Regions from separate parts of the Bacillus sp. SCT118 genome, predicted to be linked through region 2. Evidence: riboswitches for the same ligand, from Rfam matches in the RefSeq annotation. Region 2 holds a riboswitch; the other holds the start of a gene.
The links. Region 2 has a riboswitch for S-adenosylmethionine ahead of mtnK (S-methyl-5-thioribose kinase). Riboswitches for the same ligand answer to the same signal wherever they lie in the genome.
Positions count from the first base shown of each region.

Region 1 (7,031 bases), 1.6 Mb from region 2:
CCCGCTCCATGATGCGATTGCAGAACTCATCAGTCATCCCACATCTGGTCATGAGGCATTCACCATCCTGGACAGCGGTTGCGGTGAGGGTTCTCATTTGAATGCGCTTTGCGGGTTTGATTATGCAGGGAAAGCAGCGATAGGAACCGGCATAGATCTTTCGAAAGATGGGATCTTAAAAGCTTCTAAGGCATTCAAAGATCAGATGTGGGCTGTTGCCGATGTGGCGCGTGCTCCTTTTCATGATCGCCAATTTGATATTGTTCTGTCTATTTTTTCGCCGTCCAATTATGCAGAGTTTCATAGACTGCTGAAGAATGATGGCATGCTCGTAAAAGTAGTGCCGCGAAGCGATTATTTAATAGAATTAAGGCAATTTTTATATGCTGATTCACCAAGGCGCACGTATTCCAATGCGGCAGCTGTTGAGCGTTTTACAGCAAATGCTGCACACAGCCGTCCTGTCAGGCTGCGCTATGTTAAAACGCTTGACCAGCAGGCGATCCACTGGCTTCTCAAGATGACGCCGCTTGCCTGGTCGGCGCCGAAAGATCGAATCAGCCTGCTGAAAGAGATGAAATCAGCCGATATTACGGTTGATGTTGATATCCTAATAGGAATGAAATGAATAGCAGAGGAAAGCTCCGAAAAAAGGAGCTTTCCTTTTTTAATCGGAATAGTTGGCCCACGCTTCTCGTACATATGGAAAGGGGACGGAAACAGCCGATGCGGACAGGTTTTTTGTAAACGCTTTCTAGTTCGCGGAAACGGGGGATGTGTGTGTGGAACTGATCATCATTCTATTGGCGTTAGGTTTGCTGATGTTTACGGCGTATCGGGGATTTTCTGTCATATTGTTTGCGCCGATTTGCGCGTTATTCGCGGTGCTGCTGACAGATCCAAGCCATGTGCTTCCTTTTTTTTCATCAATTTTTATGGAGAAGATGGCGGGTTTTATTAAACTGTATTTCCCAGTGTTTTTGCTCGGTGCCATTTTTGGAAAGGTCGTTGAAATGGCAGGGCTTGCGGCATCAATCGCGAAAACAATTGTCCGGCTTGTCGGGGCAAAAAGAGCGATACTTGCCATTGTGTTGATGGGTGCTGTCTTGACGTACAGCGGTGTCAGCCTGTTTGTTGTCGTATTTGCCGTATATCCTTTTGCGAAAAACATGTTCCAAGAAGCAAACATACCCAAACGCCTCATCCCGGGAACGATTGCTTTAGGGGCTTTTACGTTTACGATGGACGCGCTTCCGGGAACGCCGCAAATCCAAAATGTCATCCCGACGTCGTTTTTCAAAACAGACATTTATGCCGCCCCTTGGCTGGGCTTGATGGGCGCAGTGATTGTGCTGGCAGCTGGGATGCTCTATTTGGAATCAAGGCGGAAAAAAGCGCAGGCATCTGGCGAAGGCTATGGCGGTTTTGATACGCAGAATGCTGCTCCTGAATCGATTGAGTCCGCGGCTGAACCGGACAAAAGCCCGATTCGGCACGCGCTTGCCTTTGTCCCGCTTATTCTCGTCGGTGCAGTGAATAAATATTTCACCATTTACCTGCCAAAGTGGTATCCGAATGGATTTGATTTTTCTTCCATAGGATTAAAGGAGTTCGGCAGGCTTGATATTTCTTCAGCGGCTGCTATTTGGTCGGTGGAGATTGCTTTAGTGATTGGCATCATCACAACAATTTTATTTGATTGGAGAAGTGTGTTTGCCCAATTGAAGGAAGGGCTGAATGAAGGGATTGGCGGCGCCTTGCTGGCATCTATGAATACGGGTGCCGAGTACGGGTTCGGCGGCATTATCGCCGCGCTGCCGGGGTTTCATAAGCTGAGCAGCGGAATTTCACATACTTTTACCGATCCGCTTGTAAATGGCGCCGTTACGACAACTGCGCTGGCGGGAATCACCGGCTCGGCTTCAGGAGGAATGGGCATTGCATTAAGCGCGATGTCAGAACAATACTTACAGGCGATTCAGGCTTACAATATTCCGCCAGAGGTGATGCATCGGGTCATTTCAATGGCATCAGGCGGGATGGATACACTGCCGCATAATGGCGCCGTTATCACGCTTCTGGCCGTGACGGGTTTGACCCACCGGCAATCCTATCGCGATATTTTTGCGATCACGCTCATTAAAACGGCTGCCGTATTTGCTGTGATCGCGATTTACAGCCTGACTGGTCTAGTGTAGAAGAAAACGAAAGGGGCATCAATATGGGAAAAGTGCTGTCATCAAGCAAGGAAGCTGCGAAATTGATTCATGATGGGGATACGCTGATCGCGGGAGGGTTTGGGCTGTGCGGCATCCCTGAACAGCTCATTTTGTCTATAAGAGATCAGGGAGTAAAGGATTTAACCGTTGTCAGCAATAACTGCGGAATCGATGACTGGGGGCTGGGTTTGCTTCTGGCTAACAAGCAAATCAAGAAAATGATCGCTTCCTATGTCGGTGAAAATAAAATTTTTGAGCGGCAGTTTTTAAGCGGAGAGCTTGAGGTCGAGCTTGTTCCCCAAGGAACGCTCGCTGAGAGAATTCGTGCAGGCGGTGCAGGCATACCAGGATTTTATACGGCGACAGGCGTCGGCACCTCCATAGCCGAGGGAAAAGAACATAAAACATTCGGCGGCCGGACTTATGTGCTTGAGCGAGGCATTACCGGCGATGTGGCGATCGTCAAAGTGTGGAAAGCGGACACCATGGGCAATTTGGTTTTTAGGAAAACGGCGAGAAATTTCAATCCCATTGCCGCCATGGCAGGCAAGATCACGATTGCCGAGGCGGAAGAAATCGTGGAAGCAGGAGAGCTCGATCCAGATCACATCCATACGCCGGGAATTTACGTACAGCATGTTGTGCTTGGCGCGAGCCAAGAAAAACGGATTGAAAAACGAACAGTTCAGCAAGCATCGGGAAAGGGTGAGGCCAAGTGAAGGAAGCGAGAAAACGAATGGTCAAACGGGCTGTACAAGAAATCAGGGACGGCATGAATGTGAATCTCGGGATTGGAATGCCGACGCTTGTCGCAAATGAGATACCTGATGGCGTTCACGTCATGCTTCAGTCGGAAAACGGCTTGCTCGGAATCGGCCCCTATCCTCTGGAAGGAACGGAAGACGCGGATTTGATCAATGCGGGAAAGGAAACGATCACTGAAGTGACGGGCGCCTCTTATTTTGACAGCGCTGAGTCATTCGCGATGATAAGAGGCGGGCATATCGATTTGGCTATTCTTGGCGGAATGGAGGTTTCGGAGCAGGGGGATTTGGCCAATTGGATGATCCCGGGCAAAATGGTAAAAGGGATGGGCGGCGCTATGGATCTCGTCAACGGGGCGAAACGAATCGTTGTCATCATGGAGCACGTCAATAAGCATGGTGAATCAAAGGTGAAAAAAACATGCTCCCTTCCGTTGACAGGCCAGAAAGTCGTGCACAGGCTGATTACGGATTTGGCTGTATTTGATTTTGTGAACGGCCGCATGACACTGACGGAGCTTCAGGATGGTGTCACAATTGAAGAGGTTTATGAAAAAACAGAAGCTGATTTCGCTGTAAGCCAGTCTGTACTCAATTCTTAATGGGAAGGTGTTTGACATGAGAAAACAAGTCGCCTTGGTGACAGGGGCTGCCGGCGGAATCGGATTCGAAATGGCAAGAGAATTCGCCCGTGAAGGCGCTAGCGTCATCGTTTCAGACCTCCGTCCGGAAGCATGTGAACAAGCAGCCTCCAAGCTTGCAGAAGAAGGCTTGGACGCGGCGGCCATTCCGTATGATGTGACAAAGGAAGCGCAAGTTGCTGATACGGTGAACGTCATCCAAAAACGATACGGCCGCTTGGATATTTTGGTGAACAATGCCGGTATTCAGCACGTCGCTCCGATTGAAGAGTTTCCGACAGAAACCTTTGAACAGCTGATCAAGGTCATGCTGACGGCGCCCTTTATTGCAATGAAGCATGTTTTTCCGATCATGAAAAAACAGCAGTTTGGCAGAATCATTAATATCGCGTCTGTTAATGGATTAGTCGGCTTTGCAGGGAAATCCGCTTATAATAGCGCCAAGCACGGCGTCATTGGACTCACAAAAGTCGGGGCGCTGGAAGGCGCGCCCCACGGCATAACAGTCAATGCGCTCTGCCCGGGTTATGTCGATACCCAGCTTGTACGCAATCAGCTTAGCGATCTGTCGAAAACGAGAAATGTCCCTTACGACTCTGTACTTGAACAAGTCATTTTTCCGCTTGTGCCGCAAAAGCGACTGCTTTCCGTCAAGGAAATTGCGGATTATGCCGTGTTTTTGGCAAGCGAGAAGGCGAAGGGCGTCACTGGGCAGGCTGTCGTCCTTGATGGGGGCTACACCGCACAGTGACATAAAAAAACACACTTGCTCCGCTAGGGAATCAAGTGTGTTTTTTCTTTGCTTATTTCCAAACATCATTAGCGATCTCAACCACATGGCGGAGCTTCGCCCATTGCTGTTCTTCAGTCAGCTTGTTGCCTTCCTCAGTTGAAGCAAATCCGCATTGAGGGCTGAGGCAAAGCTGGTCTAAGCTTACATAACGGGACGCTTCTTCGATTCGGCGTTTCACGTCATCCGGATTTTCAAGCTCACCGAATTTAGATGTCACTAAGCCAAGAACAAGCTGAAGATCAGATCGTTTTACATAACGGAGCGGCTCAAAACCGCCTGAGCGTGAATCATCATACTCTAAGAAAAGTCCGTCAAGATTCAAACCGTCAAAAATGGTTTCGGCGGCTGCGTCATAGCCGCCTTCCGCTGTCCAAGTGGACTGGAAGTTGCCGCGGCAAATATGCATGGTTACCGTCAAGTCATCCGGGCGGTCTGCAATCGCGTCGTTAATCGATTTCGCAAACAGCTGGCGAAGCTCATCAGGCGTTGTTCCGAACGCTTCGATTTGTTTTAAGCCTTTTTCTGATAAGAAAACGGCCCACGCTGTATCATCAAGCTGGAGGTAGCGGCAGCCTCTGTCATAAAACGCTTGAATCGCTTTTTTATATGCTTTGGATACATCATGCTGGAAAAGGTGATAATCTTTTTTATACGCATCCTTTTCCAGTTTTCCGCGGAAAAACAGCATATTCGGGCTTGGAATCGTCATCTTTGGCGTCGCGTCACCGGCAATGCTATGGAGAAACGAATAATCTTCAAGCATTGGGTGAGTTGAAAAGTCGATATCGCCTGTGACTTTAATGCCGCGTGCTTTTGTCTGTACGTTATGGAATTGAATGCCTTGCTCAGGAGTAAACGGCTCAACGCCATCTAAGTTTTCCAGGAAATCAAAGTGCCACCATGCTCTGCGGAATTCACCGTCTGTCACGACGTTCAGGCCGGTTTCCTTCTGTTTTTCCACAATGCGGATGATTTCATCGTTTTCAATTTGGCGAAGCTGCTCAGCGGTCATTTCGCCGGCCGCTTTTTGCAGCCGCGCTTTTTTAACGGGCTCAGATCTCAACAGGCTTCCGACTTGATCCGCGCGAAACGGCGGTTTTTTTCTTTGAAGTGATTTTTGTTCTGCGGGTGTTGTTTGGTGTGACATGTTGTCCATTCCTTCTTTCCATTCAAATATAAAAAAGCTCTTCCTTTGGATAAGGAAGAGCTTGCGTGACAATCTCAACCTTATCTTCAAGAGCAATCATTGCTCTAAAGGATTTAGCACCATTCTGTTAAACAGCGGTTGCCGGGTATCGCAGGGCCAGTCCCTCCACCTCTCTTGATAAGGAAAACCTTTTTATGAAATTTTCTGATAGTATCTATTATTCACACATTTTCTATTTCTGTCAATGATAGATTATCTCCACACATCGTTGGCAATGTCGATGACATGGCGAAGCTTTGCCCATTGCTGCTCCTCTGTCAGAAGGTTGCCTTCTTCTGTAGAGGCGAAACCGCACTGCGGGCTCAGGCATAGCTGGTCCAAGCTGACAAAACGCGCGGCTTCATTGATGCGGCGTTTCACATCCTCAGGATTTTCAAGCTCGCCGTATTTCGATGTGATCAAGCCGAGCACAATTTGCAGATCCTTGCGTTTCACAAAACGGAGCGGATCAAAATTTCCTGAGCGGTCATCATCGTATTCCAAGAAAAGGCCGTCAAGGTTTAAGCCGTCCAAAATCGTTTCCGCTACAGCGTCGTACCCTCCTGATGCCGCCCAGGTTGAGCGGAAGTTGCCGCGGCAAATGTGCATTGTGATCGTTAAATCGTCAGGCCGGTCTGCGACGGCATCGTTAATTGTTTTGGCAAATATGGCTGGCAATGTTTCTGGATCACCGCCGAGCGCCCGGACAACCTCTCTGCCTTTTTCCTCAAAGAAGAGAGACCATGACGTATCATCAAGCTGGAGATAACGACAGCCAGCATCATAGAAGGCTTTGATTGCTTTTTTGTACGCTTGGGCCAGATCATGAAAGTATTCCTCTTGATCGTCATAAATCCCTTTATCCGCCTTTTCGCCAAAAAACAGCATATTTGGGCTGGGAATGGTCAATTTTGGCGTCGCGTTACCGGCAATCTCATGTAAAAATTGATAATCAGCAAGCGCTGGGTGGCTCGTAAAATCGAGTTTTCCCGTCACTTTGATGCTGCGCGCTTTCGTTTTTGTGTTATGGAACTGAATCCCCTCAGCCGGGATGAACGGTTCCACACCGTCAAGCCCTTCCAGGAAGTCATAATGCCACCAGGAACGCCGGAATTCCCCGTCTGTTACCACGTTGAGACCGATTTCTTTTTGTTTTTCCACGATGCGGGTGATCTCTTGATTTTCGATATCACGAAGCTGTTCCGCTGTCATCTCACCAGTCGCTTTTTTTTGCCGGGCTTCCTTCACCGGAACGGAACGAAGCAAACTGCCGACATGATCGGCGCGGAAAGGTGCTTTGCGTTGTTTTTCTGTTTTTTGTCCTGCAACATTCGTTTGTTGAGCCATGTTATTCGCCTCTTTTCTGAAATATTGAGCATGTAAAAAGCTCTTCCTTTGTGAAGGAAGAGCTTGAACGATCAAATCTCC
Region 1 covers NZ_CP191225.1:217,985-225,015, forward strand. Annotated here, with positions in the region: gene ACQVGT_RS01110 (methyltransferase domain-containing protein) at 1-628, shown strand, start outside; gene ACQVGT_RS01115 (GntP family permease) at 783-2,198, shown strand; gene ACQVGT_RS01120 (CoA transferase subunit A) at 2,222-2,938, shown strand; gene ACQVGT_RS01125 (CoA transferase subunit B) at 2,935-3,585, shown strand; gene ACQVGT_RS01130 (3-hydroxybutyrate dehydrogenase) at 3,602-4,375, shown strand; gene ACQVGT_RS01135 (5-methyltetrahydropteroyltriglutamate--homocysteine S-methyltransferase) at 4,428-5,564, opposite strand; SAM riboswitch class I at 5,642-5,748, opposite strand; gene ACQVGT_RS01140 (5-methyltetrahydropteroyltriglutamate--homocysteine S-methyltransferase) at 5,817-6,950, opposite strand.
Region 1: another riboswitch for S-adenosylmethionine. It lies ahead of ACQVGT_RS01135 (5-methyltetrahydropteroyltriglutamate--homocysteine S-methyltransferase); the one in region 2 lies ahead of mtnK (S-methyl-5-thioribose kinase).

Region 2 (8,572 bases):
TGGAGAGGACTGATGTCAGGGCTGCTGTTAAAAGCAAGAGGATCACTAAGCTTTGATAGTCAGTAAGCCAATCCTCAAGCCCGACCTGCCGTAATGTTTTAATAATAAACCCGTGAAGCAGATACACGTAAAATGTCCGGGTTCCCCATCTGGTAAAGAAATACCGTTTTTGCGGAACAAGCGCTAAAAAGCTGAAGGTTGCCCCAAAGGCGAGTACATACCAGCCGATTCGGGATAATCCGCTTACCAGGGTAACGTCTCCAAATGAAGAATACGGTTTTGAACCAAACAGAAAAGAATAGTCAAAATCGATGCCCCAGCAGATGATGAATACTGCGGCAAGCACTCCGAGCGCAATTTGTTTGCCGCGTTTTGATCTCAATAAATCAAAATGATGTTTATTTAAATAAAAACCGACAAGGAACATCGGTAAGAATACGAATGTCCGTGACAAGCTCAGCGTGCTGCTGACAAAGTCCAGATAACCGATCAGCACGGCGATTCCGCAGCTGACAAACAGCGCCCACTGCTTTGAAAGCTTTGAAAAAGGATATAGGAGCAGGTTCCAAAAGAATAAGCTTACAAGAAACCATAACGACCATTGCGGATCAATCGGGTTCACATTTGCCATGCTTTCATCTTGCATAATGTAATAAAAGACGGAATAAATGATTTGGAAAATCAAATACGGAATAATCAGCTTGACCGCCAGTTTTTTTACATATCCCGCCCGTTTAAAGCCTTTCGCGAAATAACCGGATACAAGAATAAATGCAGGCATATGGAATGTGTAAATGAACTTGTAGAGGTAGAGCATAAAATGATTATCATTAATAAAGGAACGAAGGATATGACCGAATACAACAAGGAATATCAATAAAAATTTTGCGTTATCGAAATAACTGTCCCGCGATTTACTCATAGCATCACCTTCTCTTTCATCAGTCACTAAGAGATTATTCCCTGCTGGTACATATTTTAAAATAAAAGATGAAAAAGGAATCTAAAAAAATGCTGATTGTTAGGTCGATGTAAAGTGACGGTAAGGATCGTAGAAAATGTCTTCGTAATGTAATGGCGCTGAAATTTTCTGAAATTTATAGGGCAAATGAAGGAAGTTCCCGCATTTTGTAGAAATATTGAGGGATAGGTTTTGAAGAAGGAGTGTACATGCATGGAAACTCTTGGTGTCCAGACAAACTCGGAGCTGCGAGAGGAACTGAATCGCCTCAAAGAAGAAAACGCGCGACTGAAAAAGGAATTGAATCAGCATCAAGTGATTGTCAACAATACGCTCGATGCTATTTTTATTTGTGATAACGAAATGCGGATTGTTCAGGCAAATGAAGCAACAGAAAGGATGCTTCAAGTTGACTCGGAAGATTTGAAAAAGCGTTCTGTTTTGGATTTTTTGTTTTCAATCCCAAAGGATGAACTGAATCTTTCCGTAAAGAAGTTTTTTAAAAAAGGCTTTCTGTGGAAGGAGGTTCCGATCAGGCTTGATTGCGGGGCAACAAAATACATAGAGTTTCTGGCCAAAAGAGGCATTGGTGAGGATTTCTTTTTTGTTGTCATGAGGGACATATCTTCTAAGAAGATTCTGGAGCGGGAATTCTCTATGAATGAACAGCTTTTTAAGGACTTGTTTGACAGAGCAGTTGACGGAATCGTCCTGTTTGATAAAGATGGCGGTTTTATTGATGCCAATTTGTCCTTTTGTAAAAGCTTTGAAATCAATCATAATGAGCTGTCTCATTTATCTTTGTATGAGTTTATAGACAGCGGCTCACGAAAAGATTTCGACAATATCTGGAAGGCGCTCAACCGCAAGGGAAAAGCGAAGGGGGAGCTGCCTGTCAAGCTTCGTTCAGGAGTTCAAAAACTATTTGAATTCACGATTACATCAAACATCATCAGCGGTTTTTATATGTCCATTATGAGGGATATCACAGAGAAGCGGTCTATGGAGCTGCAGCTCTTTAAAAGTGAGGAGCGCTTCAGAGAAATCTTTGAAAATGCAATGGACGCCATCATCATCTGGTCGAATGACGGAAGAATCGTAAAAGCGAATCAATCAGCCTGTAAAATTTTTGAGCTGCCGATGAATTTGCTGTTGAAAAGAAAGCTGTGTGATTTTCTCGTTGACTCGCAGCAGAAATACAGCATAACGAAAAGGAAATACGCAAAATACGGAGAGATCAGAGAAGAGCTGCTGTTTCAAATGGGGAACGGGCAATTCAAAGAGCTTGAATTTACTTCAAAACGGACAATCCTTGAAAATCAGCATTTGACGATCTTAAGAAATGTAAGCGACAGAAAGCGGATGGAAAAGGAGCTTCGGGAAAGCGAGCTTAAATTCAGAAAAGTGTTCAACGGCTCAATGGACGGCAATGTATTGTTCGACAATCAATACAGGATCATCGACGCCAACCCGTTAGCAAGCCATATTTTGGGACTGTCACATGAAGAGATAAAACAGCACAGCCTGTTAGATATTATTTCTGCTTATGAAATAGAAAATCTGGCATCACCGGCAAGGCAGATTAATTTTGATGAAATGGACAACGAAATTCCATTTTTGCTGAGCAGCGGTGATAACAGAAAACTCGAATTCTCTTTTAAACGGAATATTATTCAAAATATGAACTTGGCTATCTTTAAAGACGTAACAGAGCGAAAAGAATTGGAGGAACGCCTGCGCAAATCAGATACCCTTCATGTTGTCGGCGAACTCGCAGCCGGCATTGCTCATGAAATCAGAAATCCGATGACTGCTCTTAAAGGCTTCATTCAGCTTCTGAAAGGGAGTGTCGAGGGAGACTACGCCCTTTACTTCAACGTGATCACCTCAGAACTAAAGCGCATCGAATCCATCATCACCGAATTCTTGATTTTAGCCAAGCCCCAGGCCATTATGTATGAGGAAAAACATGTTACCCAAATTATGAGGGACACGATAGACCTTCTAAATGCGCAAGCCAATCTCAGCAATGTACAAATGCAACTTGATTTAATTGACGACATTCCCCCGATTTACTGTGAACCGAATCAGCTGAAACAGGTTTTTATCAATATATTAAAAAACGCCATCGAAGTGATGCCTGACGGCGGAAATATTTTTGTAACGATAAAGGCATTGGATCCAGATCATGTTCTTATCTCCTTAAAAGACGAGGGAATCGGAATGACAGAAGATAAATTAAAGCGACTTGGTGAACCGTTTTATACGACAAAGGAACGGGGAACTGGACTTGGGCTTATGGTAAGCTATAAAATTATTGAAGAACATCAAGGCGAGATTATGGTGGAAAGTGAAGAAGGGAAGGGCACCGTTTTCCATATTACGCTTCCTGTCAGACAGAATGCTGAAGAAAGAAGGAATGATGAATGAACTACTATACGACAGCCGAAACGCCGCTCGGTGAACTTATCATTGCCGAAGAGGAGGGCCTGATCACTCGTCTATTTCTCAGTCAGGAAGATTGGGTGGATTGGAAAGAAACGGTTCAGAATACTGAGCACAAGGAAACACCTAATCTTGCAGAAGCGAAACAACAGCTTCAAGAATATTTCGCAGGCGAAAGAAAGACATTCTCCCTGCCGCTCAGCCAAAAGGGCACTCCTTTTCAGCAAAAAGTGTGGCAGGCGCTGGAGAGGATTCCATATGGTGAATCCCGAAGCTATGCGGATATTGCCGCTGCGGTCGGCAGTCCGAAAGCGGTGCGGGCTGTCGGACAGGCTAATAAACGTAACGACCTGCCGATTTTTATCCCGTGCCACAGAGTGATCGGCAAAAACAGTGCGTTAACAGGATACGCCGGAAGCAAAACCGAGATCAAAGCATTTTTGCTAAACATCGAGCGAATCTCCTATAAAGAAAAATAAAACATATGGCACGTTCCCTTTTTTTCACGGCCGACATATCATTTTATTAAGTTAAAAAAGTTGGTCTGATGAAAAAGGAGGACAAAGCAATTGAAGCCGAGCCGCTCTGAGAAACTTGCCGTTTTTGCCGAACTGTTTGTGAAACTGCATATCTTATCAAGCGCTCAAAAAGATGAAATCATCAATGTTAACAAAAAGAAACAAAAAAACCGCTGACTCGGCTCCAAATGAGCAAAGTCCAGCGGTTTTTTAATGCACCTTTTCTCCTCTAAACAGCTGTTCAATCTCTTCTTCATAGTTTCCGGTCATAATCCCTTTTTCTGTGATGATTCCTGAGATGAGATCATGAGGTGTAATGTCGAAAGCGGGATTAAAGACAGGCACATTGGATGGAGCGGTCCGAACTCCGGAAATCTGCCTGACTTCCTCGGGATCCCGTTCCTCTATCGGGATATCAGCGCCGCATTTGACCTTTGTATCAAATGTAGATAAAGGTGCGGCGACAAAAAACGGAATATCAAAGGCGTTTGCTAAAATAGCAAGACCGTATGTGCCGATTTTATTTGCCGTATCACCGTTCTTTGCAATTCGGTCGGCTCCGACGATAACAGCGGAAATTTGTTTTTCCTTCATCGTATGGGCGGCCATGCTGTCTGTGATCAGAGTGACATCAATGCCCCCCTGCATCAGCTCCCAAGCAGTAAGGCGTGAACCTTGCAGGACAGGCCTTGTTTCACAGGCATAAATGTGCAATCCCAAATCTTTTTGTTTGGCCAAGTAAAACGGAGCTAGCGCCGTTCCATAGCGGCTTGTCGCGATTGAGCCGGCATTGCAGATTGTCATGATCCTGTCGCCTTTCTTGAAAAGCTGCAGGGCGTTTTGGCCGATCAACCGGCACGTTTCCTCATCCTCGACCTGAATCTGAATGGATTCATGGACAAGGTTTGTTTTTGCTTCATTTACGGAAATCGCGTTTTCGACCGAATGACTCAGTCTCTCAAGCGCCCATGACAAATTAATGGCGGTAGGCCGTGAGCTGTTTAAATATTGTTTGATGTCTTCCAGTCTGCGGCGGAATTCCGTGACATTATCTGTTTCAATGTTTTTGGCAGCAAGCGCCAGTCCGAAGGCAGCCGTAATGCCGATCGCCGGAGCGCCCCTTACTTTGAGCGTGACAATCGCATCAAATACATCCTCTTTCGTCGTCAGCTCCAAATATTCCGTCTCATCAGGAAGCTTTTGCTGATTTAAAATGGTAATAGCTGTTTCTTTCCATTCAACAGAACGTGGAACAGCAAATGAATGGGTCATGAATAGATCATTCCTTTACAAGTAACTTAAATAATTCAATAACATCTGTTATCGTTTTGAATTCCGAACGTTTTTCGATAAAGGCTGTGCCGGTTTCGAGCGCCAAGCGTTTTCTGCCGATTCGTTTATCAAACGGCACGATCGTATCCAGGTCAGCTACATGGGCAAGGCCGATCGTGCGTCGTATCAGCTCACAGCCCGCAAATCCGATTGCTTCTTCAAAAATATGGCTGAGCGTATCAGTGAGGTAACCGTCGATGTTGGCGTAAACATCCAGACTGTCCTTCTGCCAAGATTCACTAAACGTCTCTTCAAACGTTTCCCAGACCTGGTTGACATGTTCATATAACGGCTCTCTGTCAGCCCCGTCACGGCTGAGTGCGTTCAAAAATAAGTTGGCGATAAATTGCCCTACATCAAAGCCGATCGGTCCGTAAAAAGCAAACTCAGGATCAATCACCTTTGTTTCGTGCTCACTTGCGAAAATGCTTCCTGTATGCAAATCACCATGAATCAACGTTTCCGCAGACGTTAAAAATGACTTTTTCAGCTTAGCGGCTTCGATTTTAACGCTGTCATTATTCCAGAGCTTTTCGACAAAAGGACGAAGCTCTTCTTCAAAATCATTTGTGTCATGGTCGAAGAAAGGATCTGTAAAAACAAGTCTTTCCGTAATGTCGCATAGCTCTGGATTTGTAAACTGTTTAACAAGCTGTTTTTTCACCTTAGGTTCAAGCGCGTAATCTGATGAGTAGAAAAGTGTTTTTCCTAAAAATTCACCGATGTGCTGCGACAGATGAGGATAGTTTTCACCCTCAATCAGCCCTTTTCTTGCGATCTTGAGGTGAGAGAGATCTTCCATGACGGTAACCGCCATTTCCGTATCAGAATAAAACACTCTTGGAACCAGGTGAGGCACATGCTCGCCCTGACGGATGAGAGCGCTGCTTTCGATTCTTGCACGGTCGATTGTCAGCGGCCAGCTTTCTCCCACCACTTTTGCATACGGAACCGCCTGTTTAATGATCAATGCTCTGTCATGTTCTTGATCATAAATATGAAAAACGTAATTTAAGTTGCCGTCTCCGATCTCCTGGCATGTCAGCGTACTTTTGCTTGGAAATAGGCCAAGCTTCACCGCCAACGCCACAGCGGAGCTTTCATTTAACGTTTCGTATAAAGGTGTTTTTGTGACTCCCATCATCATAACCTCCAAATATGTAATCCTTAATATGTGGCCGTAAAAAAGCCTCCTTCTCAGAGAGAAGGAGGCTTAACATTTTTATGTCCGCCTCTCTTATCTCTCAGATCAGATCTGAATGGAATTAGCACCGTGCCTTAAGAGACCAGCGTCTCGGCGCGAAAAAGCTGCGCCCCATTTCACAATGGAATTACGGTCGGTTGCTGTTGGGGTCAAAAGGCCAAATCCCTCGCCCAACTCTCGATAAGAGAATATATTCACTTGTTTGACAATTCTAATTTATCAGTTGATGAACATGGTAACAGGTAATATAGTTAGTTGTCAATATATTTTTTAATATAAATCTTTTCTGATATCATCGAAAACAGGAATGCTCTCCCGAACTTCTGCGCTTTCTTGAAGGTCGATTTCCGCTCGGACTATGCCTTCTTCCCGGCCGCCTTCAGCAAGTACACGCCCCCATGGATCAATAATCAGGCTATGTCCTGCAAATTCATTATCCGGATTTGAACCGGTACAATTGCAGGCTGCGACAAAGCATTGGTTTTCAATGGCCCGCGCAATAAGCAGGCTTTTCCAATGATCAAGGCGGGGAAGAGGCCATTCCGCAGAAATAAACAGCACGTTGGCGCCTTTTGTCGTATGTTTTCTGATCCATTCCGGAAAACGGATATCGTAACAGATCAATCCTGAGCTTTTGACACCGTCAAGCTCAAAGTATCCGTCTTCGGAACCGGCTGATAAATACAGATGCTCATCCATCAGCTGAAAAAGATGGGCTTTTCTGTACTCTTTAATGATTTGCCCTTCCTTATCCGCGATGTACATTGTATTATAAACATCAGAATTCTTTCTGACAGCGACCGATCCGGCGACAATATGAACACCATGTTTTTTTGCCGTTTTCTTCAGCCAGCTCTGAGCGGAGCGGCCGTCTTCGTCAGCGAGTTCATCAAGATTGGCCAGATCATATCCGGTCGTCCATAATTCAGGCAGAACAAGAACATCAGCATGTTTGCTTTCTTTTTCGATGAAAAATTCAGCTTTTTTTATATTTTCCGAAGGTTTTCCGTATGAAATATCAAATTGAAGACAAGATATCGTCCATTTCATCTTTTTAACACCCCAAATTTTTCTTTACTTTTTTCATTTAACCATATATGATGATGGACTATCATTTCAAGATTTTTTTAGAAGGTGAGAATAGATGAAATTTGAACAGTCTCATGTATTGAAGGAATTGCCTAAACAATTCTTCGCTTCTCTGGTGCAGAAAGTGAACCGAAAGCTCGCAGAAGGACATGACGTTATCAATCTAGGACAGGGAAATCCAGATCAGCCGACTCCTGAGCATATTGTTGAGGAGATGAAACGAGCTGTTGCTGATCCTGAGAATCATAAATATTCGTCTTTTCGCGGCTCATACCGTCTGAAGTCAGCGGCTGCTGCATTTTACAAAAGAGAATACGGCATTGATCTGGATCCGGAAACCGAAGTCGCTGTATTATTCGGCGGAAAAGCCGGTCTAGTCGAGCTCCCGCAATGCTTGTTGAATCCCGGTGATACGATTTTGGTTCCCGATCCGGGTTATCCTGATTACTGGTCGGGTGTCACACTTGCAAAAGCGAAGATGGAAATGATGCCGCTCGTAAAGGACAGGGCGTTTCTCCCTGATTACAGCAGCATAGCCGCTGAAGCAAGGGAACAGGCGAAATTGATGTATTTAAATTATCCGAATAATCCGACCGGAGCTGTTGCTACTTCCGAGTTCTTTGAAGATACCGTGCGTTTTGCGACTGAAAACGGAATCTGCGTCGTTCACGATTTTGCTTACGGCGCTGTAGGATTTGACGGCTGCAAGCCTTTAAGCTTTTTGCAGACTGAAGGTGCGAAGGATATCGGAATTGAAATTTACACGCTGTCAAAAACGTATAACATGGCAGGATGGCGGGTTGGCTTTGCCGTCGGAAACGCTTCGGTCATTGAAGCGATCAATCTTTATCAAGACCATATGTTTGTCAGTCTTTTCAGAGCGACTCAGGAGGCTGCAGCAGAGGCACTGTTAGCCGATCAGACGTGTGTGGCAGAGCAAAATGCCAGATATGAGAGCAGGAGAAACGCTTGGATCACGGCATGCCGGGAAATCGGCTGGGATGTAACAGCTCCTGCAGGTTC
Region 2 covers NZ_CP191225.1:2,638,582-2,647,153, reverse strand. Annotated here, with positions in the region: gene ACQVGT_RS13415 (acyltransferase family protein) at 1-922, opposite strand, end outside; gene kinE (sporulation two-component system sensor histidine kinase KinE) at 1,175-3,391, shown strand; gene ogt (methylated-DNA--protein-cysteine methyltransferase) at 3,388-3,885, shown strand; gene ACQVGT_RS13400 (hypothetical protein) at 3,976-4,101, shown strand; gene mtnA (S-methyl-5-thioribose-1-phosphate isomerase) at 4,135-5,196, opposite strand; gene mtnK (S-methyl-5-thioribose kinase) at 5,204-6,397, opposite strand; SAM riboswitch class I at 6,491-6,647, opposite strand; gene ACQVGT_RS13385 (carbon-nitrogen family hydrolase) at 6,731-7,510, opposite strand; gene mtnE (methionine-glutamine aminotransferase) at 7,605-8,572, shown strand, end outside.